DNA from 4 places in the Halobacillus sp. ABD4_316 genome. Region 4 is predicted to be linked to each of the others. Evidence: riboswitches for the same ligand, from Rfam matches in the RefSeq annotation. Region 4 holds a riboswitch; each other region holds the start of a gene.
What was found. A riboswitch is a leader RNA that binds a small molecule or an ion and turns the genes downstream of it on or off. The one in region 4 is predicted to bind S-adenosylmethionine.
Positions count from the first base shown of each region.

Region 1 (7,279 bases), on a different contig from region 4:
TGAATAAAGTGTTCGGTACCGAACTGCTCGACTTTGCTTCCGATGAAGCCGTACAAATCCACGGGGGTTATGGTTTCATGGCGGAGTACGAAGTTGAAAGGATGTACCGCGATTCCCGGATCAACCGTATTTTTGAAGGAACGAATGAAATCAACCGGATGATCGTCCCGGGTACACTGCTTAAGAAAGCGATGAAAGGGGAACTTCCTCTCCTCCAAAAAGCTCAGACACTCCAGGAGGAAATCATGATGATGATGCCGGAAGAACCTGGTTTGGAGCCATTGGAGCAGGAGAAGTATTTAGTTAAAAATGCCAAGAAAATCGGACTTCTTGCCGCCGGCCTTGCCGCTCAGAAGTACGGAGAAAAGCTCGATAAAGAACAGGAAGTGCTCGTCAATATCGCTGATATGGTCGGTGAAATCTATAACATGGAATCAGCCCTGCTTCGTACGGAGAAAGCCATCCATCGTTCTGGTGAAGAAAAGAATAAGCAGAAGCTCCTCTACACGCAGGTGTATGTACAGGAAGCCTTTAACAGAATCGAGGCCCATGCGAAAGAAACGTTGATTGCGTCTGAAACCGGCGACTCCCTGCGTATGATGCTTGGTGCTCTTCGTAAACTGACACGTCATACACCGACGAACGTCATTCCGAAGAAGCGGGAAATTGCCCAGGGATTAATTGAGTCCGAAAGATATTACGTATAAATCAGTGACCAGCCCGCACTTGAAAGTGCGGGCTTTTGGCATGTAGAGAGGAAGGGATCCTCTCCTCACAGGGACATTCAATTTTCCCGGGAAAAAGTGTTTTTGGAGGCATTTGAATAAAGAGAAGGAAGGATGTAAAAGAATGAAAAAGGAATTGGAGGGAAAAGTAATTTTCAATGAAAAGATTGTCTCCATTGTGATAAAATAAGACGTAACAAGTTGGAAGGAGGAGGAGCATATGCCTGTTACCTTCTACTGGTACCCAAACTGCGGTACTTGTAAAAAAGCGAAAAAATGGCTGGATGATGAAGGGGTTCCTTACGAATCTGTACATATTGTTGAACATCCCCCTTCACAGGAAGAGTTGAAGGACCTCACGGCCAGGAGTGAACGACCGGTTAAGAAATTTTTCAACACCAGTGGGAAGAAGTATCGGGAGTTAAACCTGAAGGAAAAGCTGAAAGATGCAGATGAAGAAGAAATGCTGCGCCTGCTCGCTTCAGACGGGATGCTCATCAAACGGCCCATCGTCACTGATGGAACAAATGTCACTGTTGGTTTCAAAGCCGATGAATTTGAAAACGTCTGGGGCCGATGAGCAGAACATTGGAAATAAAAGCAGAAGGCTTTTATGTTTATAACTGTCATTAAACAAAAACAAGAACTGTGGAGGTAATCGAATATGAGCTTACCAAAAGATCTACGTTATTCTCAGGAACACGAATGGGTGAAAGAAGAAGGAGAAAAAGTCAGAGTCGGAATCACGGATTTTGCTCAATCTGAACTTGGCGACATCGTTTTTGTTGAGCTTCCTGAAGTGGGAGAAGAACTAAAAACAGACGAGCCTTTCGGAAGTGTGGAATCTGTAAAAACCGTTTCCGAATTATATGCACCGATCAGCGGTAAAGTTGTAGAAGTGAATGAAGATTTGGAAGACAGCCCTGAGTTTGTGAATGAGTCTCCTTATGATAAAGCCTGGATGGTTGTTGTTGAACCAAGCGATTCTTCAGAAGTTGAGCAGCTGATGTCTTCTGAAGAATATGAAGCGATGATTGATGAAGATTAATCAAAACAAGTAAGCCCGTTGTACAGGCAGGACTGATGATTCCTTGTCTGACATGATCGTGCTTGATCTTAATCATGTTCAGACCATGCCATATGGCATGGTCTGTTTCTATATAGTAGGTGATGAAGATGGATGGAGAACGGATTTTGATTGTTGAAGGGATTACAGATAAGAAGAAATTGAACAAAGTACTGGATGAGAAAATCGAAATCATCTGTACCCATGGGACGCTCGGTATTGAGCGAATGGAAGAAATGATCTTTGAACATAACCTGGATGAACGATCGGTCTATATCCTTGTGGATGAAGATGATTCCGGTTTTAAACTACGGAAGATGCTGACAGAGGAACTTCCGCACGCAGAGCATATTTATATTGATAAAGCCTTTAGAGAAGTGGCGGCTACTCCCGAGCCGGAACTCGCCCGTGCCCTGTTAAGCCGTCATTTCAGCGTGAAGTCGATGTATTTAATTTAGGAGGAAGCTTTGCAGAATTTAATACAAAATGAGGCAGCCTGGGTGCTGTCCTCGGATGAAAAAACGATGACATTTATTCACAGCCCTTTTTGCGGGACGTGCCACCTTGCCCGCAAGATGCTGATAACGTTGGAAGAGATGTATAAAAAAACACTATTCTCGGAAATGAACGCCTCTCTGCATCCTGCATTGATGGAACAATATCGAGTGGAAAGTGTTCCATGCCTCTTGATTACCCATAAAGGAGAAGTTCTTGAAAAGGTCTATGCTTTTCAATCCGTCCCACACATGTATGAAAAGATCATTCCCTATCTATAACCCGCCTTTATTCCCCGGGAAATGACAAGATAAAAACGGTAAAAAACCCGTCCTGCATAAACAGGGCGGGTTTTATTCATCGGCCGTATGACCAGTGATAAGCGGGTGGGAGGCCTTCCGCTGTTTTGATGATTAAACAATTTCCCCCAGGGACTGGACGATATCGAGAAAGGAAGCTTTATCACCGAACGATTCGTGGACCCTGCCTTCCTGATCTATGATAATAGTGGAAGGGACGCCCTTGCAGCCGAACGTATCGTATAAGCTTCGCCCATCATCAATCAAGGTAGGCTGGTTAAGAAATTTTTCAGCATATTCCTTTCCGGCATCAGGGCTGCGTTCACGACCGGGAACGTTAATCGTAACCAGCTCCACTTTTTCTTTGTCCATCGTTTCAAAGAGCTGCTCTTTTTTAGGTAAGTCTCTCCCGCAGTCAGGACACCAGGATGCCCAGAAAGTCAGGACGATCACCTTTCCGAAATGGTCGCTCAGACGATAGGTGGAGGGCTGATTTATATAAGAAAGCTCAAATTGAGGAGCACGTTCCTTCATGATTTCATCTCCTTACTGTAAAAATATACCTGATTATTATCTTTGACGTCCGTATAGACTCCATGCTAACATAACATATAATTTCACAGCGACATCATAACTTATCCAGAGTGGTGGAGGGACTGGCCCTTTGAAACCCGGCAACCGGCAAAAGCACGGTGCTAAATCCTGCGGAGCGTAAAGCTTTGATAGATGAGATCCACTAAAGTCTCTTCTATTTTAGGAGAGACTTTTTTGCATATCCAGATGTTCTTCTTTTCTGAAAAGTGGCTCATTTATGTTGACACGCTGGTGGCAGAGTGCTAAAATCCACTTTGTAGTTATGAAATGAATTAAAGCAGTAATAATTTAATAAGCTAAAATCTCTTATCCAGAGTGGCGGAGGGACTGGCCCTACGATGCCCGGCAACCAGCAGGTGTAACCGACCTGTCAAGGTGCCAAATCCTGCAGAGCATAACAGCTCTGACAGATGAGAGAACAGAAGATACATTGTTATTGAAACGCCATTCTGTTCTCGAACAGAATGGCGTTTTTTGAATGGGAGGGAACACATCATGATTACAATTAAGGATCTTTCTAAAGTTTTTCAAACGAAGGATCGGGAAGTGAAAGCTGTTGATGGCTTAAGCCTTACAATAAATAAAGGGGAAATCTACGGTGTCATTGGTTATAGTGGAGCGGGTAAAAGTACTTTTATCCGGCTGTTGAACCGACTGGAGGATCCAACAGAGGGCAGCATCCACGTCGGTGATCAGGATTTAACGGGCCTCAGTAAGAATAAACTGCGTATCGCCCGCCAGGATATCGGAATGATTTTTCAGCACTTCAACCTGCTTTGGTCCAGAACGGTTTATGATAACATCGCTTTTCCGTTGGAAATTGCCGGTGTACCAAAGGAAGAACGGAGCAAAAGAGTGAACGAACTGATCGATCTGGTCGGTTTATCCGGCAGAGGAAACTCCTACCCATCCCAGTTGAGTGGTGGACAGAAACAGCGTGTAGGAATTGCCAGGGCGCTGGCCAACAACCCGAAAGTCCTCCTTTGTGATGAAGCGACATCCGCTCTGGATCCGGAAACGACAGACTCCATATTGGATCTTCTTGTAGACATCAATGAAAAACTCGGACTGACCATAGTTTTGATTACTCACGAAATGCATGTCATTCGTAAGATCTGTCATCAGGTGGCAGTCATGGAGCAGGGGAAAATCGTTGAAAAGGGAGATGTTCTGGACGTATTTCTTCATCCAGATCAGCCAGTGACGAAGAAATTCGTCGATCAGGTGATGGGTGATCAGGAAAAAGAGCACTCTCTGAAATTGATCAAAGATAAGTACCAGTCCGGAAAAATTGTCCGGCTGCATTTTGTAGGAGAGAGTACCAACCAAGCGCTGATCAGTGAGGTCTCCAGGAAGTTCGTCCTGGATGTGAATATTCTTCACGGGAAGATCACGCAGACGCAAAAAGGAGCTTACGGAACGATGTTTGTTCAGTTTGAAGGAGACGATGAGGAAGCAGCCCGGGCAATCGAATATATACGCTCGACTTCTGTGGAAGTGGAGGTGAACCCGGATGCTTAATGGATTACTGCCAAACGTACGCATGGAAGACATGATTACAGCAACAAATGAAACGTTGTATATGACTCTGATTTCCGTAGCCGGCACATTTATCCTCGGGATTCTGCTCGGCCTGCTGCTTTATTTATCTGGTCCGGGAGGGCTCTGGCAGAACAAAGTGGTCAATGCAGTGACAGCTTCTGTCGTAAACATTTTCCGTGCCATTCCTTTTATTATATTGATCCTGCTTCTGTTCCCGTTTACAGACTTCTTGATTGGAACGATCCGCGGTCCGAACGCAGCCCTTCCGGCGTTAATTATCGGAGGAGCTCCGTTTTACGCGAGACTTGTTGAGATTGCATTGAAGGAAGTGGAAAAAGGTGTCGTAGAGGCAGCGAAGGCGATGGGGGCTAAATCATCAACGATCATCTTCAAAGTCCTGCTGCCTGAATCCATGCCTGCCCTTATTTCAGGAATTACGGTGACCGCCATTGCACTGATTGGTTATACCGCCGTGGCGGGTGCGATTGGTGCCGGTGGTCTTGGAGACTTTGCTTATTTCTACGGTTTCCAGCGTAGTAATTTTGATGTGGTCTTCATTTGCACGGTGCTTATCATTATTATTGTGTTTATTTTCCAATTCATCGGTGATTATGCTTCCCGTAAATTGGACAAAAGATAAAAAACAAAAGGGAGAGATTATTCATGAAAAAAATCTGGACAACAGCGGTTGCGCTGTTATTCGTTCTTGTTCTTGCCGCCTGCGGTTCTTCTGAGGAAGATTCCTCCAGCGGTGAAGGAAATACGGAAATTACAGTAGGAGCAACAAGTGTTCCTCACGCTGAAGTTCTTGAAGAAGCAAAGCCGCTTCTTGAAGAAGAAGGGATCACGTTAAATATCGAGGAATACCAGGATTACATCCTTCCAAACCAGGATTTGGCCGAAGGACGTATTGATGCAAACTATTTCCAGACGATTCCTTATATGGAACTTCAAGAGCAGGATAATGATGATTACGATTTTGCCAATCTCGGCGGGATTCACATTGAGCCGATCGGTGTGTACTCCCAAAAGTATGACAACCTTGAAGACGTAGAAGAAGGTACCGAGTTCGTCATGAGCCGTTCTGTATCCACCCACGGCCGTGTATTGACACTTCTTGAAAAAGAAGGGTTGATCAAACTGGATGAGAGTGTAGAAAAAGTGGATGCCACGGTCAATGATATTGTCGAGAACCCTAAAAACCTTCAGTTTGATACCGGCGTGGACGCAGCCGGCCTTCCTGAAGTGTACAACAAAGAGGAAGAAGTCCTTGTAGCGATTAACACGAACTACGCGATTGAAGCGGACCTTGTACCAAAAGATGATGCGATCATCCTTGAAGGGACAAACTCCCCTTATGTGAACGTCATCGCTGCTCAAAGCAAAGACGAGGACAACGAGGCACTGAACACGCTAGTGGAAGTCCTTCGTTCTGAAGACATTCAAACCTTTATTGAAGAGGAATACGAAGGAGCAGTTATCCCTGTTTCCGACGATTCTGAATAACGGATAAAATAAGTGACTGCGGTTGATACTAACCGCAGTCACTTATTATTTATGGGAGGTTTTAACATGCAGGATCAGAATATGACGTGGACGCAGACATATTTACATGATTATAAAGAAGGAATGGGTGTCTTTGCGGAACACATGCCTGAAGTCGCCCACCAGTTCAGTCAATTTTCCCAGGAATGTTTTAAAGCCGGAGAGCTTTCACAAAAAGATAAGCAGCTGATGGCTCTCGGAATCAGTATCGTGGCCCAGGATGAATACTGTATGATCTACCACACCAAAGGCTGTGTCGATCAGGGAGCTTCGGAAAGAGAGATCATGGAAGCTTGTGGAGTCGCCGCAGCTTTTGGAGGCGGAGCAGCTCTCAGTCAAGCTGTTACCCTTGTCCAGGACGCCTACAGTGATTTAACGAACAACGTTAACTAATTGAATTATTAGAAAATTAAAGAAAAACAAATGTATTAAATGGAAATGCAATTATTAAACGCTTACATCGGTCCGCGGGTTCGCATATGAATGAAAATGCGGTTTCAGAAGATTTTATACAGGGTAAAGGTTTGTGGTAACCTAAATTGTGTAAATAATCTGAAAGGGTTGATTCGTTATTAATGACCATCTGCAGTTGAATTTCACCGCTGAAATGGAAAAGGCAATGCATCAGTCTCACAATACGAGTTATGCGGAGTACAGCCGTAGACTGGACACTCGGCTGGAAGTAGAACAAAAGCGTCAGCGTGAATTCGAACAAACTCAGAAAATGCATGCCCAGGTGGACCGTCAATTGCATAGATAATGTTTAGGAACGAATCAATCAGGTGGCTTTAGTCACCTGATTTTTTCATGTTATACTAATGTAGGAAAGTGAGAATGAACATGTATCAATGTCCAGGTTTCCCTCTCCTTTTACCAGTGGGAAAAAGTTGATTACAAATAAAAAATGATTTAAGATTATAATGAGAATAAATTGAGAATGAATGTTTGTTTTCAGTCTGACTGGACATTCGATAATAATAGATACTGGAGGTATACATTATGGCAGGATCAAC
Region 1 is NZ_JBSWZA010000002.1:1,040,518-1,047,796, forward strand. Features, by position in the region: gene ACXAJH_RS12060 (acyl-CoA dehydrogenase family protein) at 1-707, shown strand, start outside; gene ACXAJH_RS12065 (arsenate reductase family protein) at 946-1,305, shown strand; gene gcvH (glycine cleavage system protein GcvH) at 1,390-1,773, shown strand; gene ACXAJH_RS12075 (toprim domain-containing protein) at 1,902-2,249, shown strand; gene ACXAJH_RS12080 (thioredoxin family protein) at 2,259-2,567, shown strand; gene ACXAJH_RS12085 (TlpA family protein disulfide reductase) at 2,700-3,119, opposite strand; SAM riboswitch class I at 3,218-3,318, shown strand; SAM riboswitch class I at 3,483-3,596, shown strand; gene ACXAJH_RS12090 (methionine ABC transporter ATP-binding protein) at 3,675-4,700, shown strand; gene ACXAJH_RS12095 (methionine ABC transporter permease) at 4,693-5,361, shown strand; gene ACXAJH_RS12100 (MetQ/NlpA family ABC transporter substrate-binding protein) at 5,385-6,227, shown strand; gene ACXAJH_RS12105 (carboxymuconolactone decarboxylase family protein) at 6,294-6,659, shown strand; gene ACXAJH_RS12110 (YuzK family famiily protein) at 6,886-7,026, shown strand; gene sufC (Fe-S cluster assembly ATPase SufC) at 7,266-7,279, shown strand, end outside.
Region 1: linked by a shared signal. The riboswitch ahead of ACXAJH_RS12090 (methionine ABC transporter ATP-binding protein) and the one ahead of ACXAJH_RS03900 (methionine ABC transporter ATP-binding protein) in region 4 are both predicted to bind S-adenosylmethionine.

Region 2 (7,279 bases), on a different contig from region 4:
TAAGTCCCCGTGTGTCCAAATCCCCGGCCGCTTGGAGAAGTAACTCTTCCTGTAGCGTTCTTCGCCGCCTTCACCGAAGAAGGTGAGTGGCATACTTGGGAATGGTTTCGTACACACAAGGTCGCCTTTTTCTTCGTAGACCGATGCGCCGCGCTCATCCAAGACATCCACCGCCATCCCTAACGCTTTGCAGGCGATTTCGCCCTGCTTCAGAGGGTGGACCGGAGAGCCCATCACGAAACAGCCGATGATTTCCGTTCCGCCGGAAATGGAAGCGAGGAACAGATCCTCTTTGATGGTTTGATAGATCCAGGTGTACTGCTCGGGTGCCAGGGGAGCTCCGCACGACTGCACACTTTTCAAGGAGTGAAGCGAATGACTGCTTTTCAAATCCACTTCTTCTTTCATCAGTGTGTCTAAATATTTCGGGCTTGTGCCGAAATGGGTGATACCGGCTTCATCCGCAATGTCCCACAAATGGGTGAGGGAATCCTTTCTTACGGGAGAGCCGTCATACAACAGGATGGCCGCTTCACTGGCGAGTCCGGAAACGAGCCACGGATACATCATCCAGGCGGTGTTGGTGTACCAGAACAACACATCATCCTGCTGAACATCACAGTGGAGCTGGTGTTCTTTTACATGCTGCAGGAGGGTGCCTCCGACAGAATGGACGATCGCTTTCGGAAGACCCGTCGTTCCGGATGTATATAAAATATACAGGGGATGGTTAAAAGAAACGGGTTGAAACACTGGCTCTTCGGCTTCATTGCGGCACAATTCGTCCCAGGATAGAGTATGGATGTCTTCAATCGACGTTTCTCCTCCGAACGTGACGACCGCGGATAGTCCTTCCAGATGCTCGGTCGTCTGCTTAATTTTATCTTCGATATCGAAGGGCTTCTGCTTATATTGATAGGAGAGTGCCGCGATCAATACTTTCGGTTTCACCTGACCAATGCGGTCGACGATTCCTTTTGTTCCGAAGTCCGGGGAGCACGACGTCCAGGTGGCGCCTAAGGATGTCGTGGCAAGCAGGGCGACGAGTCCCTGGATATCGTTCGTCGTGATGCCGGCGACACAGTCACCTTCCTGGACACCTAATTGTTTTAACCCTTCCTGGGCTTTGGCAACGGATTGTTTCAGTTCCTGCAGCGTGATGCTTCGGGTGAGGCCTTCCTCATTCGCTTCATAGGCCGCGATCCGGTCAAGCGAACCGCGCAGCAGGTTTTCAGCGAAATTCAAGCGGGCCTCCGGAAACCATGCACTATCCGGCATCGAAGGACCGGGAACAAACACACGGTCTCCCTTTTCTCCAATGATCCCTGCGTAATCCCATACGGCTGACCAAAACTCGGAAAGGTGGGAAACGGACCAGCGGTGGAACCGTTCATAAGGGAAAAGCGCCTGATTGGTATAGTCAGCAAAAGCTTTGATATGCGACTGTTCGATGCGTTCGTTTGATGGTTCCCACAGGTAAGGGGAACGCTGAGCGGTAATGGGTGTATTCATGGGACTTGTCTCCTTTCGAATTATGAATGGGGAACGTCGATCAACAGGGCCATCCCCTGGCCGCCACCGCCGCAAAGGGAAGCGATGCCTTTCCCTCCGCCGCGTCGTTTCAGTTCATGGGCAAGCGTCAGAACGAGCCGGAATCCTGTCCCGCCTAAAGGGTGGCCGAGAGCGATCGCGCCGCCGTTCACATTGACGCGGTCATAATCAATTCCAAGTTCCTGGCAGCTGGCAATCACGACACTGGCAAAGGCTTCATTGATTTCAAACAAATCGATATCGTCCGTGGTCAACTGGTGTTTGTCTAACAGCTTCTGAATGGCCTGTGATGGTTTGGTTTGTAAGCTCGGATCCGGTCCGGCAATCTCTGACCAGTCGATGATTTCCGCCAGAGGCTGTTGACCGAGGGCTTCCGCTTTTTCCTTCGTGGTAACGATCCCAACGCTCGCGCCATCCGTCATTTGAGAGGCATTGCCTGCGGTGATCGTGCCTTCGCGTGAAAAGGCGGGAGAGAGATTTGATAATTTTTCGGTTGTCGTCCCTTTACGGATGCCTTCATCTTCTGCGAGTCGTTCAGTAAAAGGAGCGATTTCCGGATCCAGCCAGCCATTTTCCTGAGCGTCTGATGCCCGCTGCTGGGAAAGGGCGGCGTATTCATCTTGTTCCTCCCGGCTGATGTCGAAGGAGCGGTTTTTCTCATCGGTGAGAGCTCCCATCGATACATCGCTCAAGGCGCACCATAACCCGTCGTTCAGTAAGGTGTCCTTCAGCAGGCTGTGACCAAGTCCGGAGGAAGCTCGGACAGGAGCGGTATGAGGAGCGTTCGTCATCGAGTCGAATCCGCCGACAATGTACAGCTCTCCTTCCTTCAATTGCAGCCTGCGAGAGGCGTCGGTAACTGTAGCGATGCCTCCCAAACAGACATTGTTCAGTGTGATAGCGGGCGTACCGATATCCACCCCCGCCTGATAAGCGGCCTGTCTCGCAGGATTTTGGCCGCCTCCCGCCTGAATCACTAGGGCGAGCAGGACACCATCGGCTTGTTTCGCGATCGGATTTCTCTCTAATAGAGCGCTCAGCGCATGAGACCCAAGTTCTCCTGCGGATTTCTTTTTTAAAGCCCCTTTCCACTTACCGAAAGGGGTGCGGATGCCGTCTAGAAGTACTGTCGTCATATATGGAACAACTCCTGTTTTTATAATAGTAAGAGCCCTCTTCACAAAAATAAGAAGAGGGCTCTCGGCTCTTCTTATCTTCCAGGATCATCTCCTGCAGGAATTAGCACCTTTTCAAGCGTCTGCTTGCTGGTTGCCGGGCGTCAACGGGCCAGTCCCTCTGCCTCTCTGGATAAGAAATCGGTATTCAATTGGAAACATATAAAACCTCTCTATCAAAGATAGAGAGGTTAGAGATTGTAAGCATCTCTTATCTTCCTGAGCATTCACTCAGTAGGATTTGGCACCTTGCTATGCACATAGCGGTTGCCGGGTTTCACAGGGCCAGTCCCTCCACCTCTCTGGATAAGATGTTCTTCCTTTATTTGGTTAAGTGCCATGTTAGCAGGGGAAAGGATAGGTGTCAATGGATTTGATAGAAAAGTTAGAAAATTCATTTTGTTCTGTGACTGGTGGTGAACGTGTGAACCGCTTTAACATTAGGGCTTGCCGATTCTTTCAATTATGCGGGGCACTTCACGAGAAAAATGAAGGCATCTATCAATTCGTCCATCATCCATTCTCCGATGGTTCCTGCGGCTACATAACGTTTCACTGATTAGATGATACCTTACAGGTAGAGCTGCTTTTAGATCTATGAGCAGAGATTTTAATAACTTTCGATATTCATAAATGGATAATGATTCAGCCTCTTTTGTCTTTATGAGATAATGGGTATGGTAATTACTGATACTATTCAATAAAGGAGTTTTACTATGCCGGAATATGTTGGTTACATCGGTACGTACACCAAACAGGAAAGTAAAGGCGTCTATCAGTTCACCCTTGATACAGATGCTAAGGAACTGAAAAACGTTCAGTTGGCTGCAGAACTGCAGAACCCTACGTACGTTACAGTAAGTGACGATCAAAAAAATCTTTATGCGGTTTCTAAAGACGGGGAAAGCGGCGGCGTCACGTCCTTTTCCATCAATAAAGAAACGAGAGAACTCACAAAATTAAACGCTCAGACAGCTGCGGGCTCTCCGCCGTGTCACGTGAGCGTGGATCATTTGAATAACAATGTTGTCACGGCTAACTATCATACAAAAGAAGTGGTCTCCTACCTGACGAATGAAGATGGATCGTTGAATCCTGCAGTTTCAATCGTGGAGCATGAAGGTACCGGCCCTCATGAGCGTCAGGAAAAGCCGCACATGCACTATGCAGGCTTTACCCCTGATGAAAAATACGTGATAGCGATTGACCTTGGCAGCGATCGTGTTATTACTTACGCCGTAGACAATGGCGAGTTGAGCCAGGTGCAGGTGTTCAACACGAAACCGGGTTCCGGTCCGCGTCACATTACTTTCCACCCGAACAAAAAGTATGCCTACGTGATGACGGAGCTCAGCTCAGAAGTGCTTGTCCTTCATTATGATGAAAAGGACGGCAGCTTCACCGAGCAGCAGGCCATTGCGGCGATCCCTAAGGACTTTGATGAAACCAATGATGGCAGTGCCATTCATATTTCCTCGGATGGACAGTTTGTTTATGCCGGCAACCGCGGGCATAATTCCATCGCTGTTTATGAAGTTAACCAGGATACAGGGAAACTTACTTTTGTAGAGTGGACCTCGACAGAAGGGAACTGGCCGCGTGATTTCGTGATGGATCCTTCCGAGGAGTTCCTGATTGCGACGAACCAGAAGTCCAATACGATGACGTTGTTCGAGCGGGACAAATCAACCGGCAGGCTGACGCTTGTTCAGTCCGATGTATTCGTACCCGAGCCGGTCTGCGTGAAGTTTATAAAGTAAATAGACAAATAGGAAGAAGATGGCGTCCCATAGAGGGAAGTCCTCTTCTTTTTTATGGAAAAAGGGACAGTCATACACCCCCGGCCGTTTGAGTATAGTTAATTACTCCCCATTATATGGAACTAAATCAGGTGAAGGGAGGAAGGTACATAGCAGGCGGGGAAACACCTTCAAGGGCGAGGGAGGTCGCTGGATGGAAGTATGTAAACACTGCGATCATGAGATGGGCGGGGAAGAAACTTTCTGTACCGAATGTGGTGCACCCAAGGATGCTCCGCTGACCCGGTCGGAAGCAAAAGCGCCAAGACCACCGATGCCGCGGAAAAAGAAAATCACGCTGATCTCGATAGGGGCGGTTTTTGTTGTGCTGCTGACTGCTCATTTGATTTTGTCATCGATGCTTGACCCGACGACGAAGATTCGGGCGATGGATCGTGCGGTCACGAATAATGATGCGGCGGCTTTTGTAAGCGAGTTGTCCCTGGATGAAAAAGCATGGCTGAATGAGAAGGAATACCTGCAGTATTTGAAGGAAAACGACTGGGAGACCATCCGTGAGCAGATGCTGGATGCCGTCAGCGGACAACAGCGGTTCGATACCATCATCCGCGATGAATACGGCAGCCCGATTTTGTCTGTCAAAAAGACAGCCGTAATCCCTGGGATGTACAAGACGTATGAAATTGAAGCGGTTCCGACGGAGATCAGATTCTTAACGAACATGGACGAGGCTTCCTTTACAGTCGGCAAAGAAAAAATCACCGTGGAGAATGCTGGCGAGGACGAAGTCACGGTCAAAGCCTACCCTGGTCTGTATAAGGTGAAGGGGGAGGCATCGAACGTATATGGAAGTTCCAAAGAAACGTGGGAATACCAGGTGCTGGCGGAGGAATCGGATTATTATATGGAACTATATTTTGCAGGGACTACGTACGATGTCGATACCAACCAGCCGGAAGCGATTCTTTTTGTAAACGGAAAGAGTACGAAGAAGTCGCTGGATGAGCTTGGAGTCATCGGTCCTGTGCCGGACGGAAACAAGCTGGTCCTTCATGCGGAGTGGACAAACGATAAGAAAGAGGTGGTCAAGTCCGGACAGATCCGTACGGAGGATGGCGATTACTGGGGTGAGCTGAGTTTTTATTTTGAGGAAGAACTGGAGGAACCGGTCTTTGAATACGTACCGGAATCGGATGACTCTGAAGCGGCCGAGGCTCACGTGCTCGATTTCCGGGAGGTCTATGAAGAAGCGTTGAATGCGGAGGACTTCTCGATGATTGCTCCTTTCCTCGAGGATGGCAGTCAGGCTTCCGCTGAGTTTAAGGACTATTTGGACGGGATCTCCGGCAAAGGCTTCACCTATGCGTTCACGGAAAATAACATTGTGAAATCCACGGCCTATGGAGTGGATGGCTATGTGGTGACGACGGATGAAGCGTTCATCTTTACCGACTCGGAAGGAGAAAAAACGCACTACGAGCGGACGAAGGATTATACCGTAATCAAAGACGGGGACAGCTGGAAAATCGAAGAGGTAGCCATCAATGAGACCAATCGTTCAGACGGGTGACTTCTAATGAAGGGGATGGGATGTTATGCATTGTGCGACATGCGGAAATCCATTGAATGAAGACAGTAAATTCTGCGGAAAATGCGGGGCCTCTGTTCTTGCGGAGCATGCATCGCCATCGACGGTGGAAGCGGCTGCATCACCTCCGCAGAAGGATTATACAGAAACGGCTAAACAGACAGGGCGTCAGTTTTACCGTTTTGCCCTTCAAGCGCTGCAGGAACCGTTTCGGGCCAGTCAGCGGGCGGATGCTTCCCACCGGACCAATGGTCTGATTGCTCTGCTGCTGCTCGCTTTTCTCATGCCGTTCTTTTCGTACTTAGCGGCGAGAAACGCGGCGAGCGGCCTGTGGGCCTTCGGGGAGTCCGTACCGGATGTATTCTTTGGTGTGCTCGTTCTGCAGCCCTTTTTATATCAACTGCTCTTTTTAGCGGTGTTTATCGCGGTCAACCTTGGTGTAGGCAAATGGATGCGGGTGGAGATCACTTATATGAGCGTTCTGGCAAAATACGGATCGCTCGTCATCCTTCCTGTGACCGGACTTCTTGCCGCCAATCTGTTTATGCTGCTATCGATGAATACGGTTGGGACGTTTTTCTTTTTTGTCAGTATTGCGTTATACGTAACGGCAAGTACGGCCCTTTTATTCTCGATTTATTCGGGTGGGGAAGCTAAAGGATTGGATGTGTTTTACGGCGTCATAATGACGAATGTGGCGATGGCGTTTTTCTTTTTGATCGTGATGATGAGTATGATTGACCGGATGATAGGGGAAATGGGTGTGCCGTATGGATGGTAATAATCTTATTGTTCTTTTTAAAGTGGACTTGTTAAAACTCTAATAGATGTGTATTTTTTCGTTTTTCTTACTTTCATGTTATAAGTCATCTCTAAATGGCAAATAGTTTGCATGATGTTTCATTTTGAATAAGAAAAGAAAGCTATTGCTCACTCTATTAATGTTAGCTGTTTAATAATTGTTAACAAATATGATTAGCATAGTTGTGTTTATTCACGAAACATAAAAATATCACTAAATTAAAACAAGCACCCTCCTCAATTGTTAAGAAAGGATGGTGCTTGTTTTATGGGAAAGTCCCTATTAGTTTTTTAACTATTAGTGACTTTCGTTATGTAAGGGAGATAATTATTTACGCTTTGTAATCTGGATTTGATTGTTCGTATCCGGCATAAGTGTCTATATCTGTATTTCCATCCCCATC
Region 2 is NZ_JBSWZA010000002.1:673,774-681,052, forward strand. Features, by position in the region: gene ACXAJH_RS10350 (acetoacetate--CoA ligase) at 1-1,512, opposite strand, end outside; gene ACXAJH_RS10355 (acetyl-CoA C-acyltransferase) at 1,533-2,687, opposite strand; SAM riboswitch class I at 2,759-2,866, opposite strand; SAM riboswitch class I at 2,935-3,039, opposite strand; gene ACXAJH_RS10360 (lactonase family protein) at 3,443-4,486, shown strand; gene ACXAJH_RS10365 (TcaA NTF2-like domain-containing protein) at 4,680-6,056, shown strand; gene ACXAJH_RS10370 (zinc-ribbon domain-containing protein) at 6,082-6,855, shown strand; gene ACXAJH_RS10375 (hypothetical protein) at 7,208-7,279, opposite strand, start outside.
Region 2: linked by a shared signal. The riboswitch ahead of ACXAJH_RS10355 (acetyl-CoA C-acyltransferase) and the one ahead of ACXAJH_RS03900 (methionine ABC transporter ATP-binding protein) in region 4 are both predicted to bind S-adenosylmethionine.

Region 3 (7,279 bases), on a different contig from region 4:
TCTGTCCCGCTTTCATACGCAGCGAAGGGGTAAAAACATTCAATAGATAGGAAAAAGCCTCCAGCGGGCGGGCCGTTTTATTCCGGATCTGTACAGCAGGAGAAGATAAAATCACACCATCCAGCTGCGGCTGCTTTTCCTCCATAAAACGAATCACAGCCAACCCCCCCATGCTGTGGCCGAGAAGGAAAATTTTTTTATCCGGATCCGCCTGCTCATACCAGCTTTGAATGGTTTCAACGTAATCACCAAACGAACGGATATGACCTTTCTTCCCATCAGACAACCCCTGCCCCGGCAGGTCTCCATAAATCACCGAAAAACCGTCCTGACGGAAACGATCAGCAAGTTCCTTATACCTTCCCATATGCTCAAAAGCGCCATGGACGAGAATGATGGTTGCACGATCACGGGCCGATTCCAGTTTTTCCACAGCCGATCCCTCTTTTCATTTGATATACTGATGTTACTCATATTATAAGGGGGCTTCGTATGATTTGCGAATATAAAGGAAAACGACCTCTCATCCACCCATCAGCTTTTACAGCAGAAGATGCCGTCATTACCGGGGATGTTGTCATAGAAGAGAACGCAAGCATCTGGTTTAAGACGGTCATCCGCGGCGATGTCTCATCGGTACATATCGGTAAGAACACAAATGTCCAGGATCTGAGCATGCTGCACCAAAGCCCTGACCAGCCTCTCATACTGGAAGACGGCGTTACGGTCGGGCACCAGGTTACCCTGCATTCTGCACACATTAAACAGGACGCTTTGATCGGCATGGGATCCATGATTCTGGATGGCGCTGTCATAGGGGAGCGGGCCTTTATCGGAGCAGGAAGCCTTGTTCCGCCCGGAAAAGAAATCCCTCCGGATACACTGGCCTTCGGACGGCCGGCCAAGGTGATCCGTTCCTTAACAGAAGAGGATTACAAGGAAATGGACCGGATCCGGAAATCGTATGTCGCAAAAGGGCAGTACTATAAGAACCTTCGGGGCTGAAATGCTTTTCAGCTCGATGCCTGCATGATCAGAAGACATACAGAGGGAAGTGGATAGCCGTATCAAATCAATGCGTACTCTGCCGTTAGTGCAACTCGTGAAAATAAAAAAAGCTGTTTCCTCCAACAAGGAAACAGCTTTTTTTTATTGAAAACGACCGCTGAGCTCTTCCGCTTTATCCGTACGTTCCCATGGAAACTCAACATCTGTCCGTCCAAAATGGCCGTAGGCAGACGTATCACGGTAAATAGGTTTACGAAGATCGAGCATTTTAATGATTCCAGCAGGACGGAGGTCAAACAAGTCACGCACAGCGTCCACCAGCTTTTCTTCCGACACTTTGCCGGACCCGCTGGTATTGATGGAAATGGAAACCGGCTGGGCCACCCCGATTGCATAGGCGAGCTGGACTTCCACTGTATCCGCAAGACCTGCAGCTACGATGTTTTTCGCAACATAACGAGCCGCGTATGCAGCAGAACGGTCCACTTTGGTCGCATCCTTCCCACTGAAGGCACCACCACCGTGACGCGCATATCCACCGTACGTATCTACGATGATCTTACGTCCTGTTAAACCGGCGTCCCCTTGAGGACCTCCGATTACAAAACGCCCGGTCGGATTGATAAAGTATTTGGTTTCATCATCAATATAGCCTTCCGGTACAACGGGCCCGATCACCTGCTCTTTCAAATCCTTCTGGATCTGTTCGAGCGTGACTTCTTCAGCGTGCTGCGTCGAAATAACAATCGTATCCACGCGGACCGGCTGATCATTTTCATCATATTCAATCGTTACCTGCGTCTTGCCGTCAGGACGAAGGTAATCGAGTGTTCCGTCTTTGCGGACATCAGAAAGACGCTTGGAAAGTTTGTGGGCAAGAGAAATAGGCAGCGGCATCAATTCGGGCGTTTCATTGTTGGCAAAGCCGAACATCAGTCCCTGGTCACCGGCACCGATGGCTTCTATTTCATCATCGCTCATTTTCCCTTCACGGGATTCAAGCGCAACATCCACTCCCCCTGCGATATCCGGGGACTGCTCATCAATAGCCGTCAAAACGGCACATGTATCTGCATCAAAGCCGTATTTTGCTCGTGTATATCCAATATCTTTAATCGTCTGGCGCACGATCGATGGAATATCAACATAGGTATTCGTACTGATTTCACCGGAAACCAGGACAAGTCCCGTAGTTACTGTTGTCTCACATGCCACCCTTGCATTCGGGTCGTTTTTTAAAATTTCATCTAAAATAGCATCAGAAATAGCGTCACAGATTTTGTCCGGATGACCTTCTGTCACGGATTCTGATGTGAATAACCGGCGGTTCGCTGGCATTCTAAAAACTCCTCCTTCTGTAAGTACAAAGTATTAGACGGAACTCTTTACCAGTATGTGTAGAAAAACATAAGTTCATTTCATAGTGTCATCCTGGATCCGAAAACGTTTTCGTGCACGTTCTCAGTCAGAAATAATAAACAGGCGGCAAGGCCTGGTCATGGACATTTCCTTCTTATAAAAAGAAAAAACCCTTCCTATACCGAGGAAAGGGGCTGCTTCCTTTCGCTCTTATCGTCCAAGGAGCTGACTCCTTGCTTCAGGTTAGCACCATGTCCCTGCGGACGGTTGCTGGGTTTCAAAGGGCCTGTCCCTCCACCAACTCTGGATAAGAGAGTTTCCGTTCTCAGCTATCGTATCGAAAAGCGTGTTTAATGTCAATTGGATTCATCGGGTTTCGACGCACCCCTTCCATCCAGATTCAACCTGGATAAACGTTCTGTTCAAACCATCATAGGATAATAACAGCCATGAAATATGGCAGTGTTGAAAACTTTCCCACAATCCACTGAATAGTATGGACGATTAAAATAAATGTGTTATACTAATCTCACATTATTAAACTGCAAAGGCGGGACGATGCATATGAGTACAATAAACCAACTGTCAGAACTTAATCTTCTACTTTCCCAGGACCATGTCCACCACCAATTATCTGTTCCACATTTAGTGGAAAAGATTTTATACCGCAATGAAGGTACACTAACGGAAAAAGGGGCCGTTCAGGCTACGACAGGTACCTATACGGGACGCTCACCAAAGGACAAATTCATTGTCCGTGACGACGTAACCGAAGATAAAGTCGAATGGGGTGCTGTGAACCAGCCTATTGACGATGATACGTTTGTGAAATTATACCATAAAGTGCTCGATTATTTGAAAGACCGCAGGGAGTTATTCGTCTTCAAAGGTTTTGCAGGAGCGGATGAGCGCTACCGCCTTCCTATGCAGGTTCTTACAGAATTCGCCTGGCACAACTTATTCGCCCGCCAAATGTTCATCCGGCCGGAGGCATCCGAATTGGAGGAGCATGACACAGAGTTCACTGTCATATCTGCTCCAACCTTCAAAGCAGATCCTGACGTGGATGGTACGAATTCCGAAGCGTTCATCATGGTTTCGTTTAAACACCGCGTTGTCCTCATCGGAGGAACAGAATACGCAGGGGAAATCAAGAAGTCCATCTTCTCCGTCATGAACTACCTGCTTCCGGAAAAGAACGTCCTTCCGATGCACTGCTCGGCCAACATCGGCAAAGAAGGCGACGTTGCTCTGTTCTTCGGTCTGTCGGGCACAGGAAAAACGACTCTGTCCGCTGATCCTCAGCGCCGCCTGATCGGGGACGATGAGCACGCCTGGTCCCCCTACGGTGTCTTTAACATTGAAGGGGGATGCTATGCGAAGTGCATCAACCTGTCCAAAGAAAAAGAACCGCAGATCTATGATGCCATTCATTTCGGCTCGGTTTTGGAAAACGTCGTCCTTCAGCCGGATTCGCACGCGCCGGATTATGACGATACGAGCCTGACGGAAAATACACGGGCCGCCTACCCACTGGATCACATTGATAATACAGTCCAGCCAAGTATTGCCGGCCACCCAAATGCCATCATTTTCTTGACAGCTGATGCCACGGGAGTCCTCCCACCAATCAGCCGTTTAACAAAAGAACAGGCGATGTACCATTTTCTAAGCGGCTATACGAGTAAACTGGCTGGAACAGAGAGAGGGATTACCAAGCCGGAAGCGACTTTCTCCGCCTGCTTCGGCTCCCCTTTCCTTCCGCTTGCTCCATCAGCATATGCTGAAATGCTCGGAGAGAAAATAGACCAGTTCAATACGGACGTCTTCCTTGTCAATACAGGCTGGTCAGGGGGAGCCTACGGAGAAGGCGAGCGTATCAAACTGAGTTACACGCGTTCCATGATCCATGCCGCTCTGGAAGGTGAACTGAGTTCTGCCGAAACTTATAAAGACCCTGTGTTCGGCCTTCACATCCCGACCCACTGCCCGGGAGTACCGGACGAAGTCTTATTCCCGAGAAAAACGTGGAACAATCCTGCCGCTTATGATGAAAGTGCCAAAGAACTTGCTGAAAAGTTTCATGCCAACTTCAAAAAGTTCACGTATGCCAGTGATAAAATCAAACAGGCCGGCCCGACCCACCACACAAACTAAACAGAAAAAAATCCGCCGTTATCCAAACGGCGGATTTTTTCTGTTCAGCGGTGTTCCAGACGCTTTAAACATTCCGGCAGAACCTCATCCTTCATCATGAAGCTGAACCGGTCGTTATTTTTCAAGTTTCCCGGCAGATGCCGGAAAAGGACAGGACCATGCGTTTCAAAATAATGATCCTGATCAGCCAGCTCAGATATTGTAGCAAAATAGACATTCTTGATGACAGTTCCGCCTTTTCCATCGACATGATACTGCCCAAGATAAGTCAGATCATCAATATCGGCTCCTGTTTCTTCTTTCACTTCTCTTACTGCTGCCTGTTCCGCCGTCTCCCCTTCTTCTACTTTCCCACCAGGGAATTCGAGCCCTCTGTCTTTGTGCCGGGTTAACAGCCACTGATCACGAAAGCGGCAGATGATCCACACATGTTTCGGCTCTTCAGAAAAAGGGTGATCCTCGAAGGATAACCGGACAGGATTTTGATAAAAATCATAAAAAGTTTTCATGTCTCTTCAACTGCCTTTAATCCTTGTTATACGTTCGCTTTCCTGTTTAAATCGTACCATAAGCAGCCGCAAATACAAACCAGTCCCTCTCTACTTGTAGGATTTCCGGTCCGTACCGACACAAAATCCCCCGATTATGTACGAAAGAACCGCTTCAAAAGGGGAAGCGGCCCTTCTCTCAATTTTTCAATACGCCCATTTCCTCAATATGCTTCTTCGTCATTTCATCACCCAGATCATAGATCTGCTGGAAAGCCTTATGCATATCCTCATCGGTATCATCGTTATCCTGATCCTGATGGTAAGGCATAAATGGAATATGAGCCCTGTAAAAGGACCGGCCGTCTGCCTGGGCAATCTCATCAAACACTTCACGCAGAGCCGTCACTTCTTCAGGGGTGGCGTAGATAATAAAATCATCATTATTAGCATCATGATTTACTGAAATCTCCCGCGTACCGATGTTAATGTAATACTGATCTCGTTCCATCTTCACCCTCCTTTCCCTTAGTGTGAACCATGAAGGGAAAGGTTATGAGTCCATTTAGGAAAGGAGATGGGTGGAAGACAGCTGTGTTGCCTCTGCCAGCTTTTCCTCATCGACTTCTATGCCGATCCCATGACCTTGAGGCACAGGTAAGGCGCCTTTCTGCACTTTCAAGGGAGGCTTTACAATATCAGCTTCAAAATAACGCGTCGACCCGGACAAGTCTCCCGGTATGGTGAAATTAGGCAGAGAGGCAAGGGCAAGGTTATGGGCTTTGGATATCCCTGATTCCACCATACCCCCGCACCACACCGGTACTCCGGATGCGGCACAGAAATCATGGATTTCTTTGGCGGCCGCCAATCCTCCTACACGGCTGATTTTCACATTGATAATCCGGCAGCTTCCCAATTCAACCGCCTGTACAGCATCTTGAAATGAGGTCACCGATTCATCCAGGCAGATCGGTGTCTGCATCTGTTTCTGTAGCTGCTGGTGCAGATAAAAATCGCCGGAACGGAAAGGCTGCTCTATCATCAGCAGGCCATAACGATCCAAAGCGGTCAAATTCTCCATATCCGCTTCATCATACTGCCCGTTCCCGTCGATCATAATGGGCAGATCCGGAGAAGCAGCCCGAACCGATTCAATCATTTCCCGTTCCTTCCCTTTGATGATTTTAAGCTTATACCTTTCATAGCCCTCCATCTGCAGTTCAGCAATATCCTGCTCAAGGTGGTCACTCAGACTAAGGACAGCTCCCGCCTGTACCATCTTCCTCGTTCCACCGATCAAAGAGGCAAGGCTTGTTTCCTTCTGTTTGGCATAAAGATCCCAGACAGCGCCTTCCAATCCTGCTTTGGCCATCGGGTGGCCCTGCACGGAAGCTGCGATTTCCTGAAACTGCGCTGGGTGGGAAAGGGCGTTTCCCGCCAACAAAGGGATAAGAAAACCCTCGAGGACATGCCATGCCGTGGCTGTCGTTTCATACGTATAAAAAGGCTCTGGAAATGCCGTCACCTCTCCATATCCGGTCAAGCCTGAGCGATCGTGAGCTTCAACGATAATAAGCGGACGTGACGTTAGACTTCCCCTTTTCGTACGGAAGGGATGTTTCATCTTCAGCTCAATTTTTTTGAGGATGATTTTCTCGATTTTCATCGGTCCCCGCCCTCTGTCAGGGAAAACAATTCCCTTCTCAGTAACTTGTTGGAGGCGTTTCGCGGCAGCTCCTGAACCCAGTATATATCAGCCGGCTGCTTATATTTCGCCAGCCTTTCATGGACATAACGGTAGATGTCCTCATCCCTGATCGTCTCATCCTCCGCCACAAGGAAAGCTGCCGGCACTTCCCCCCAGCGATCGTCCGGACGCCCCGTAACGCCGGCCTCTTTAATACCAGGGATTTCTGTAAGCACGCTTTCTATTTCAGCAGGGTACACGTTTTCACCGCCGGAAATAATCATATCCTTCACACGGTCGACGACATATAAAAAGCCGTCCTCATCCTGATACCCAAGATCCCCGGTATGAATATAAGGTTCCTGCCGTGCAGGGCGGTTATAATAGCCTTTCGAAACCATCGGACCTTGGACAATGATTTCTCCAATCTCCCCGGGAACCGGACTGTCGATCCACAGCTCGGCAAGGCTCAATGCTTTTCCTGCAGATCCCGCTTTATCAAAAGCGGAAGCAGGGCTCAATGTCGCAATTTGTGAGGAGGTTTCCGTCATCCCATAGGTCTGGAAAACAGGGATTC
Region 3 is NZ_JBSWZA010000002.1:1,100,582-1,107,860, reverse strand. Features, by position in the region: gene ACXAJH_RS12450 (lysophospholipase) at 1-433, opposite strand, end outside; gene ACXAJH_RS12445 (gamma carbonic anhydrase) at 493-1,005, shown strand; gene metK (methionine adenosyltransferase) at 1,150-2,346, opposite strand; SAM riboswitch class I at 2,575-2,681, opposite strand; gene pckA (phosphoenolpyruvate carboxykinase (ATP)) at 2,932-4,524, shown strand; gene ytkD (RNA deprotection pyrophosphohydrolase) at 4,569-5,033, opposite strand; gene ACXAJH_RS12425 (hydrolase) at 5,212-5,523, opposite strand; gene menC (o-succinylbenzoate synthase) at 5,578-6,681, opposite strand; gene ACXAJH_RS12415 (o-succinylbenzoate--CoA ligase) at 6,678-7,279, opposite strand, start outside.
Region 3: linked by a shared signal. The riboswitch ahead of metK (methionine adenosyltransferase) and the one ahead of ACXAJH_RS03900 (methionine ABC transporter ATP-binding protein) in region 4 are both predicted to bind S-adenosylmethionine.

Region 4 (7,279 bases):
TTATTCTGTCAACGATACTGTAATCAGGGCGGGAACGGAAACGAAAATGTGGTATAAGCATCATCTCGAGTCGGTCTACTGTATAGAAGGGGAAGGCGAGGTCGTGACTGTTTCTGATCAAAGGACCTGGCCCATTCGCAAAAACACTTTATACGCCTTGGATCAGCATGATGAACACGTGCTCCGTGCCTTCACGGATATGCGGATGATCTGTGTGTTTAATCCACCTTTACAGGGGCGGGAAAAACACGATGCAGATGGTACGTATCCAGCAGATTCAAAACAAGGGAACCTTTGATGTAAGGGGTGTTTTCCTTTTCTGTATTTTTTTGGTAACCTAACAAAAAAGGCAGAAAGGGAGCATGTTATGGAAAAAGCGTTGGATGAAGAAAGCGTGGATCAAATTTCCACTCGGATGAAAAGCCGGAAATCCATGTGGTACAACTTTCTGATTATGGCCTCTCTGGTGGGGGTTTCTCAGCTTTTCTTTGAATCGGTGACTGGAATCATTTATCTAGCTGCCATGCTCTTTTTCGGGCTGTTTTTATATGAAACAACAATGGCACGTAAGACGAATGAACAATTATGGCAGATTTGGGAAGAGCGTTGGCTGGAACGGCCGTTTTTCTATAGTCTGCGCTCGTCATTTTCCCAATCGGCTCAAGTTTGGCTTCCGGCTATTGTTACTACGGATTTTTCCTGGGTTATGGCAGCTGTTCTCTCCGTGTTTAGTCTGGGGGTCGGTTTTTATTCCGGGTATCAAAGGTGGAAAGCCAAAAACCATTATTACCGTATCGCTGCAGGGAAGGGTAAAGCAGCGGTTTCATAAATGAATAAAAAGAGGAAGAAGGGGAAGGCCCTTCTTCCTCTTTTTATTTTATATAAGATGAATGTAAATCTTTTTTCAAAGAGGTTAACAGTCTGGTATTCTATTAGTGAGAAAGGGGAGAGGAAACCTTGGATCCTATACATATCGACGTTCCCTATGTGCTGCATACGAAACGCCTTCGTCTACGGAGGCCGGAGGCTGGAGACGGCCCGGCGGTTAATGAAGCTGTTCATCGGTCGGAACAGGAGTTGAAGCCGTGGCTTCCTTTTGTGCAGGAGATGCCTTCGATTGAAGATACAGAAAGCAATATCAGGCAGGCCCATGTAGATTTTATGGAAAGAAAAAAACTCCGGTATCTTGTTTTTCACAAGGAGAATGGAGCGTTTGTTGGGACGACTGGACTTCATACTATTGACTGGGATATTCCGAAGTTTGAAATCGGGTACTGGATCGACACCAAATGGAGTGGGCATGGGTATATGCAGGAAGCCGTGCGTGAAATAACGCGGCTGGCTCTTTATGATCTCGGTGGAGCGCGTGTAGAAATCCGATGTGAAAGGGAAAATGAAAAAAGCAGGCAGGTTCCCGAAAAACTTGGCTACCATCTTGAAGGAATGTTGCGTAATGATGATCGATCCGTGGATGGGAAACAGCTGACAGACACGTGTGTCTACGCAATACTTAAAGAGCGGAGGCAGGAACATGTATGATGTGACCATTGTCGGTGCTGGTGTAGCGGGAACATTTATGGCCTACACCCTTGTCCAGAAACACCCCGGACTTCAAGTGAAAGTCGTAGACGTAGGAAAACCGTTGAAAGAGAGATCCTGCGCACAGGGGCATGGACAACCTTGCACGTGCTCTGGAGCCTGCGATCAGTACATAGGCTTTGGCGGTCTTGGGAATTCAGAGGGAAAATTCAATTTTACCAACGCTTTTGGTGGAGAGCTTCCACGAAAAATCGGCGGAAAGGAAACCGCCCGCCTCATGAAAGAAGTGGACCGCATTCTAACCGGTTTTGGAGGAGACCGTGTGGACATGTATTCAACAGATAACGAGCATGTGAAAAGAAGGGCTGCTTGTGGTGACTTGACCGTTTTAACGACGGAGGTACGCCACCTTGGTACTTCCCTGTCGAAGGAGGTATTTCAAAACCTATATGAACACTTAGTCAATAAGCTTTCCTTTTCTTTTAACACCCATGTCAATTCCATTACACGGGTGGGTGAAGGTTTCCGTATCGTTACAGATTGTGAGGAGTTTCTAAGTCGAAAAGTTGTGCTTGCGACAGGAAACAGCGGCCGGGAGTGGTTCGCACGGATAACGGAACCGCTTGGCATCGAACCGAGGGAGACGCGGCTGGACCTGGGTATACGGTTGGAAATGCGGGGCGGCCAGCTGGATGCTCTCCTAAAAGAATCATTTGAAACGAAACTTTTGAAAAAAACGTCACGTTTTACGGCCTACACATACTGTATGAATCCCAAAGGCAGGATTATTCGAAAACATCAGCATGGACTTGTCATGCCTGATGGTCAGAATTCACGAGAACAAGGGGTGCCGGGAGAAAATTTGAATTTCACTTTGTTTGTCACCCGTTACTTTCCGAGTCTAAAGCAGGCGGTGGAAGAAGCATCACGCGTCATTGGAGGAATCAATCGTTCGAGGGGAAGAATCGTGGTCCAGCGTCTTGAAGATTTGAAAAAGGGAAAGGGGACGACTTCAATTCATGCAAACTCCGTGATTCCTTCTCTTTCCGCTGACGAAGGATCGCTGATAGAAGAAGTGCCACATATTTATATAGAGGCTCTCATCGAGTTCCTGACCTCTCTTGAAGCAGCGATAGGTGAACCGGTGGATCCTGACACGCTGCTTTATGGGCTTGATGCTAAATTTTACGAACCAGTTATTCCAACCAACAGGAATTTTGAAACGGACGTCCCGGGACTTTTTCTGGTCGGAGACTGCTCATCCGTCACTCATTCCTTGTCCCAGGCAGCGGCTAGTGGGATTTATGTCGGAGAGGTAATAGGAGGGTAAAGGAAACGACCGTTTTCCTTAGCCTTTAGAAAAAAACATATCTTTTCCTGGATCATACCTTCTCATCTGGATGTTCGCGTCCGGCTGACGGGTGGATGCCTGCCGCGGTCCCGGCCTGTGCTGACTTGGGCAGGAAATATAAATCGTTGTATGGAGTAGCTTCACTTGGGTATGCTCTTCTATACCAAGGAACAAGAAGATTGAAAATGGTTAACCGCATCAGCGGTTAACCATTTTCAATCTGGGTCATCGCTTCCTCCACTTGAGCGGCATCCATGACGTTCATTAATCGGATGGATTCCCCCGGTTTTACAGCATGCTCCGCTGTTATGGAGATGGCTTCTGCCTTGTTGGTCAAGTTGAAGTCATCGAGGGTTACCGGCAGGTTCATCTCCTGGTAATAAGGGGTGAGTGCTTCAATTTCATCAAAGCGGCCTTCCAGAGCAAGCTGGACGAGAATACCATAAGCCACTTTTTCTCCGTGAAGGAAAGCGTGGGTTTCCGGTACTTTGGTCAAGCCGTTATGGATTGAATGGGCTCCGGCGATTCTTCCATAACTATCCCCGTATCCACCGACCATACCGCCAGCCATAATAATGGTTTCCACAACTCTCATGAGGGCAGGTATGACGGCTTGCTGACGAACGGCTTCCACAGCTTCTGTACCATCTTGTATGAGAACATCCCTGCATAATCCGGCCGCGTGCAGCGCAATGTCTACGGAAATCGGTTTGGAGGCGAGAGACCTCGTGAGAACATCCGCTTCATACCATTTGGCGAGCGTATCGCCGATGCCGGCCCTGAGATAAGGTTCCGGGGCACGAACGAGCAGATCAGGCTCTACAAGCAGCATCCATGTACTACGTGGATAAATAATGTATTCCTCAAAATTCCCTTCATCATCGTAAAACACACTGAGCGGCGTCCAAGGTGCGCAGTTTGAGGCTAGTGTAGGAATGAGCACGACTGGAATATTCAATTGATCGGCACAGGCTTTTCCGAGATCAAGGACCTTTCCGCCTCCGATGCTGATCAAGACGTCACAGTCCCGCAGGGCTTCACTGAGACGCATGACCTCTTTATGGGAGCACTCCCCGTTATAGGCTTCCGATTGGACCGGCATCGTCAGCTTTGGAAAATAGGGCTGAGCAGCCTTCCACGACTGCTCACCGTGAATGATTCCTGCTTTTGCAAAGGCCTGGTTTTCCAACAATTCCGGTATATTCCTTAAAATTCCAGGCTCAGCTTTATAAATCGCAGGTGCTCCTTGTACAGTTACGTTTTTCATGGTTGATCACCTCTGGTAATGATATAGCCATCATTATCCAGATGACAGAATAATATGTCAATAACAAAACCGGGAGCAGGCCCCCCGGTTTTGCAGCTTAACGGTTTCGGAATTCCTGAAGAATGTTCAGACCTGTGGTGACGGCCTGACTCATGGCAGAGCCCCCGCCGTAAGCAGCTGATACACCCATCGTTTCATAAATTTCCTTGTCCGAACAATCTGCTTCGACGCACTGATCCATGTGATAGGCAATACTGGCTTCATCTCCATCTTTCACACTGATGGCAAGAGCCATTAAGTGCTTGGTACCTTTGCTGAGTTCTCCGTCTTCAAAGAACGAGCCGGTAAAGTGATTGTATTCTTTTGTGGCCTCCGGCAGGTGTTCGGTCAGGGTTTCAATGCCATTTCTATATTCTTTAAGCAGGTCTTCTCCTTGTTTGTTCATTCTTTCACTCTCCCTTTTCTTTGTTATTCCTTTTATTCCTTCCTCTTCCAGTCACTTAAACAACGTAATAGGCTTCCCGGCACATCCCTGTCCATTAATGAAATGTTGGGAAAATTGTTTACAAATGCAGAATGATGCGTTAAAGTTGTAAATCATAAACGAATAGCAACAACTAATTCTTATCAAGAGTGACTGAGGGAAAGGCCCGTAGACGTCACAGCAACCTTCCATGTGGAGTGGTGCTAAATCCGCCGGAATGATATTCCGGGAGATAAGAGTTTGGCTGATAGTTATGCGAAACTCTCTTCTTGATAAGGAAGAGAGTTTTTTTATTAGGTAAAGGAGGACGGTTATGATTTCCATCCAGGAGCTCAGTAAAATTTACACATCCAAGAAAAAACAGGTGATCGGGGTGGACAAGGTTTCTCTCGATATTCAGGAGGGGGAAATCTATGGAATCGTCGGATACAGTGGAGCTGGTAAGAGTACACTCCTCCGATGCATGAACATATTGGAACGCCCGACATCAGGAGAGGTTTATATCGATGGGATCGATCTGCTTTCTCTCTCCAAAAAGGACCTTAGAAAAGCACGACAGTCCATCGGCATGATTTTCCAGGGGTTCCACCTTGCTATGGGGAAAACGGTTTTGGAGAACGTGGCCTTTGCTTTGAAAGCGGCCGGTAAACCAAAACAGGAGCGCAATGATCGTGCCAGGCGTCTGTTGGAACTTGTAGGTCTTAGCGATAAAGCCGATCAGTACCCCGCTCAATTGAGTGGAGGGCAGAAGCAGCGGGTCAGTATTGCCCGGGCACTGGCCAACGATCCTAAAGTGCTGCTGTGCGATGAAGCAACTTCCGCACTCGATCCGAACACGACACAGTCGATCCTGAAACTATTAAAGAAAATCAACCGGGAGCTTGGACTGACCATTGTATTGATTACACACGAAATGGAAGTGGTGAAAGAAATCTGCGACCGTTGTGCGGTCATGGAAGAAGGAAAAGTGGTAGAACAGGGGGCGGCCTACGAAATTTTCGCCTCTCCTCAAAATGCTTTGACAAAGCGGTTTATTCGAACAGTGATCGATTTCCATGTTCCGGAAGAACTGCTGAAAAACAGCCGCGGCACCATTGTCCAGATGAAGTTTACCGGCGGACAGGCGGGAGATACGGTTGTGTCGGATCTGCTTCAGAACTATAAAATCAAGGGAAACATCCTGCATGGAAATGTGGATTATATACAGGAAAAAGCCCTCGGTACATTTGTTATGGAATTAACCGGTGACCCGCAGGAAGTCGGGAGAGCTGTGGAAAATCTGAAAACGATACTGGATGAAGTGGAGGTGCTGAATCATGATCGATCAGCTGATCAACCTGTGGCCCGAGCTGAATAAATCATTTATGGAAACATTGATCATGGTAGGGATCGGACTTGGCGTAGCCGTTATCGCCGGTCTGCCTCTGGGGTTGCTGCTATTTGTTACCGACCGTGACTTCTTTTTGGAAAACAAATGGATCAAAGGAGCTGTGGGCATTTTTGTAAACCTTGTCCGTTCCATTCCATTTATCATCCTGCTTGTGTTTTTATTCCCATTTACTAATTTTCTTTTAGGTACGACAACAGGACCGATTGCCGCCTCCGTTGCTTTATCGGCCGCAGCGATTCCTTTTTATGCAAGAATTGTAGAATCATCCGCCAGGGATATTGATAAAGGCGTCATAGAAGCGGCTATCGCATGTGGGGCTTCCCCATGGCTGATTATTAAAGATATCATTTTTCCTGAAATCAAGCCGGGCTTGATCAGTGGTTTAACGATAACAGCCATCAGCTTGATCGGGTATTCCGCAATGGCCGGCGCAATTGGCGGTGGAGGGATCGGCGACCTCGCCATCCGGTACGGGTATTACCGTTATGATAATTTCGTCATGTTTACAACGGTTATTGTGTTGATCGTCCTTGTTCAGGTAGTCCAGTACGCTGGGGATTTCCTGGCAAAAACAGTGAAAAAAAGTTAACCCAAGACGAAACGAAGTTCAGGAGGAAGATAAAATGAAAAAAATCGTAACCTTGTTTGCAGCTTTAACAATCATTACTTTTTTGTCTGCCTGTGGTGGCGGAGAAGAAAATGCAGATGCAGAAGAGAAGAAAACCATCCGCTTTGGAGCTACATCCGGTCCTTACAGTGATATGGTCACCGAAGCGATTGCTCCGCTGCTGGAGGAGAAAGGCTATGAAGTAACCAATAAAGAGTTTACGGATTATGTGCAGCCTAACAAAGCGTTAGCCAATGGTGATCTGGATGCTAACCTGTTCCAGCACAAAATCTATTTAGAGTCCTTTGCCGAAGAACACAACCTGGATCTGTCCGAGGTCATTGTTGTTCCAACAGCACCTATGGGTATTTATTCCAGTGAGTATCAGAATATCGATGGTGTTGAAACAGGCAGTACGCTGGGGATTCCCAATGACCCGACGAACCTGGCCCGAGCGCTGATCATTCTTGAAGATGAAGGTCTGGTCACTTTGAAGGAAGATGTAGACCCTCTTCGTGCCTCTTTGAACGATATCGTAGAAAATCCAAAAGAAATCGAATTCGTTGAAGTAGAAGCCGGCCAGCTGCCACGACTGGTGGACAGCGAGGATCTATCCATGGTTCCTGGTAACTATGCGCTTG
Region 4 is NZ_JBSWZA010000001.1:717,264-724,542, reverse strand. Features, by position in the region: gene ACXAJH_RS03930 (ectoine synthase) at 1-298, shown strand, start outside; gene ACXAJH_RS03925 (hypothetical protein) at 368-829, shown strand; gene ACXAJH_RS03920 (GNAT family N-acetyltransferase) at 958-1,539, shown strand; gene ACXAJH_RS03915 (NAD(FAD)-utilizing dehydrogenase) at 1,532-2,869, shown strand; gene ACXAJH_RS03910 (iron-containing alcohol dehydrogenase family protein) at 3,096-4,157, opposite strand; gene ACXAJH_RS03905 (carboxymuconolactone decarboxylase family protein) at 4,255-4,602, opposite strand; SAM riboswitch class I at 4,779-4,880, shown strand; gene ACXAJH_RS03900 (methionine ABC transporter ATP-binding protein) at 4,955-5,998, shown strand; gene ACXAJH_RS03895 (methionine ABC transporter permease) at 5,955-6,620, shown strand; gene ACXAJH_RS03890 (MetQ/NlpA family ABC transporter substrate-binding protein) at 6,655-7,279, shown strand, end outside.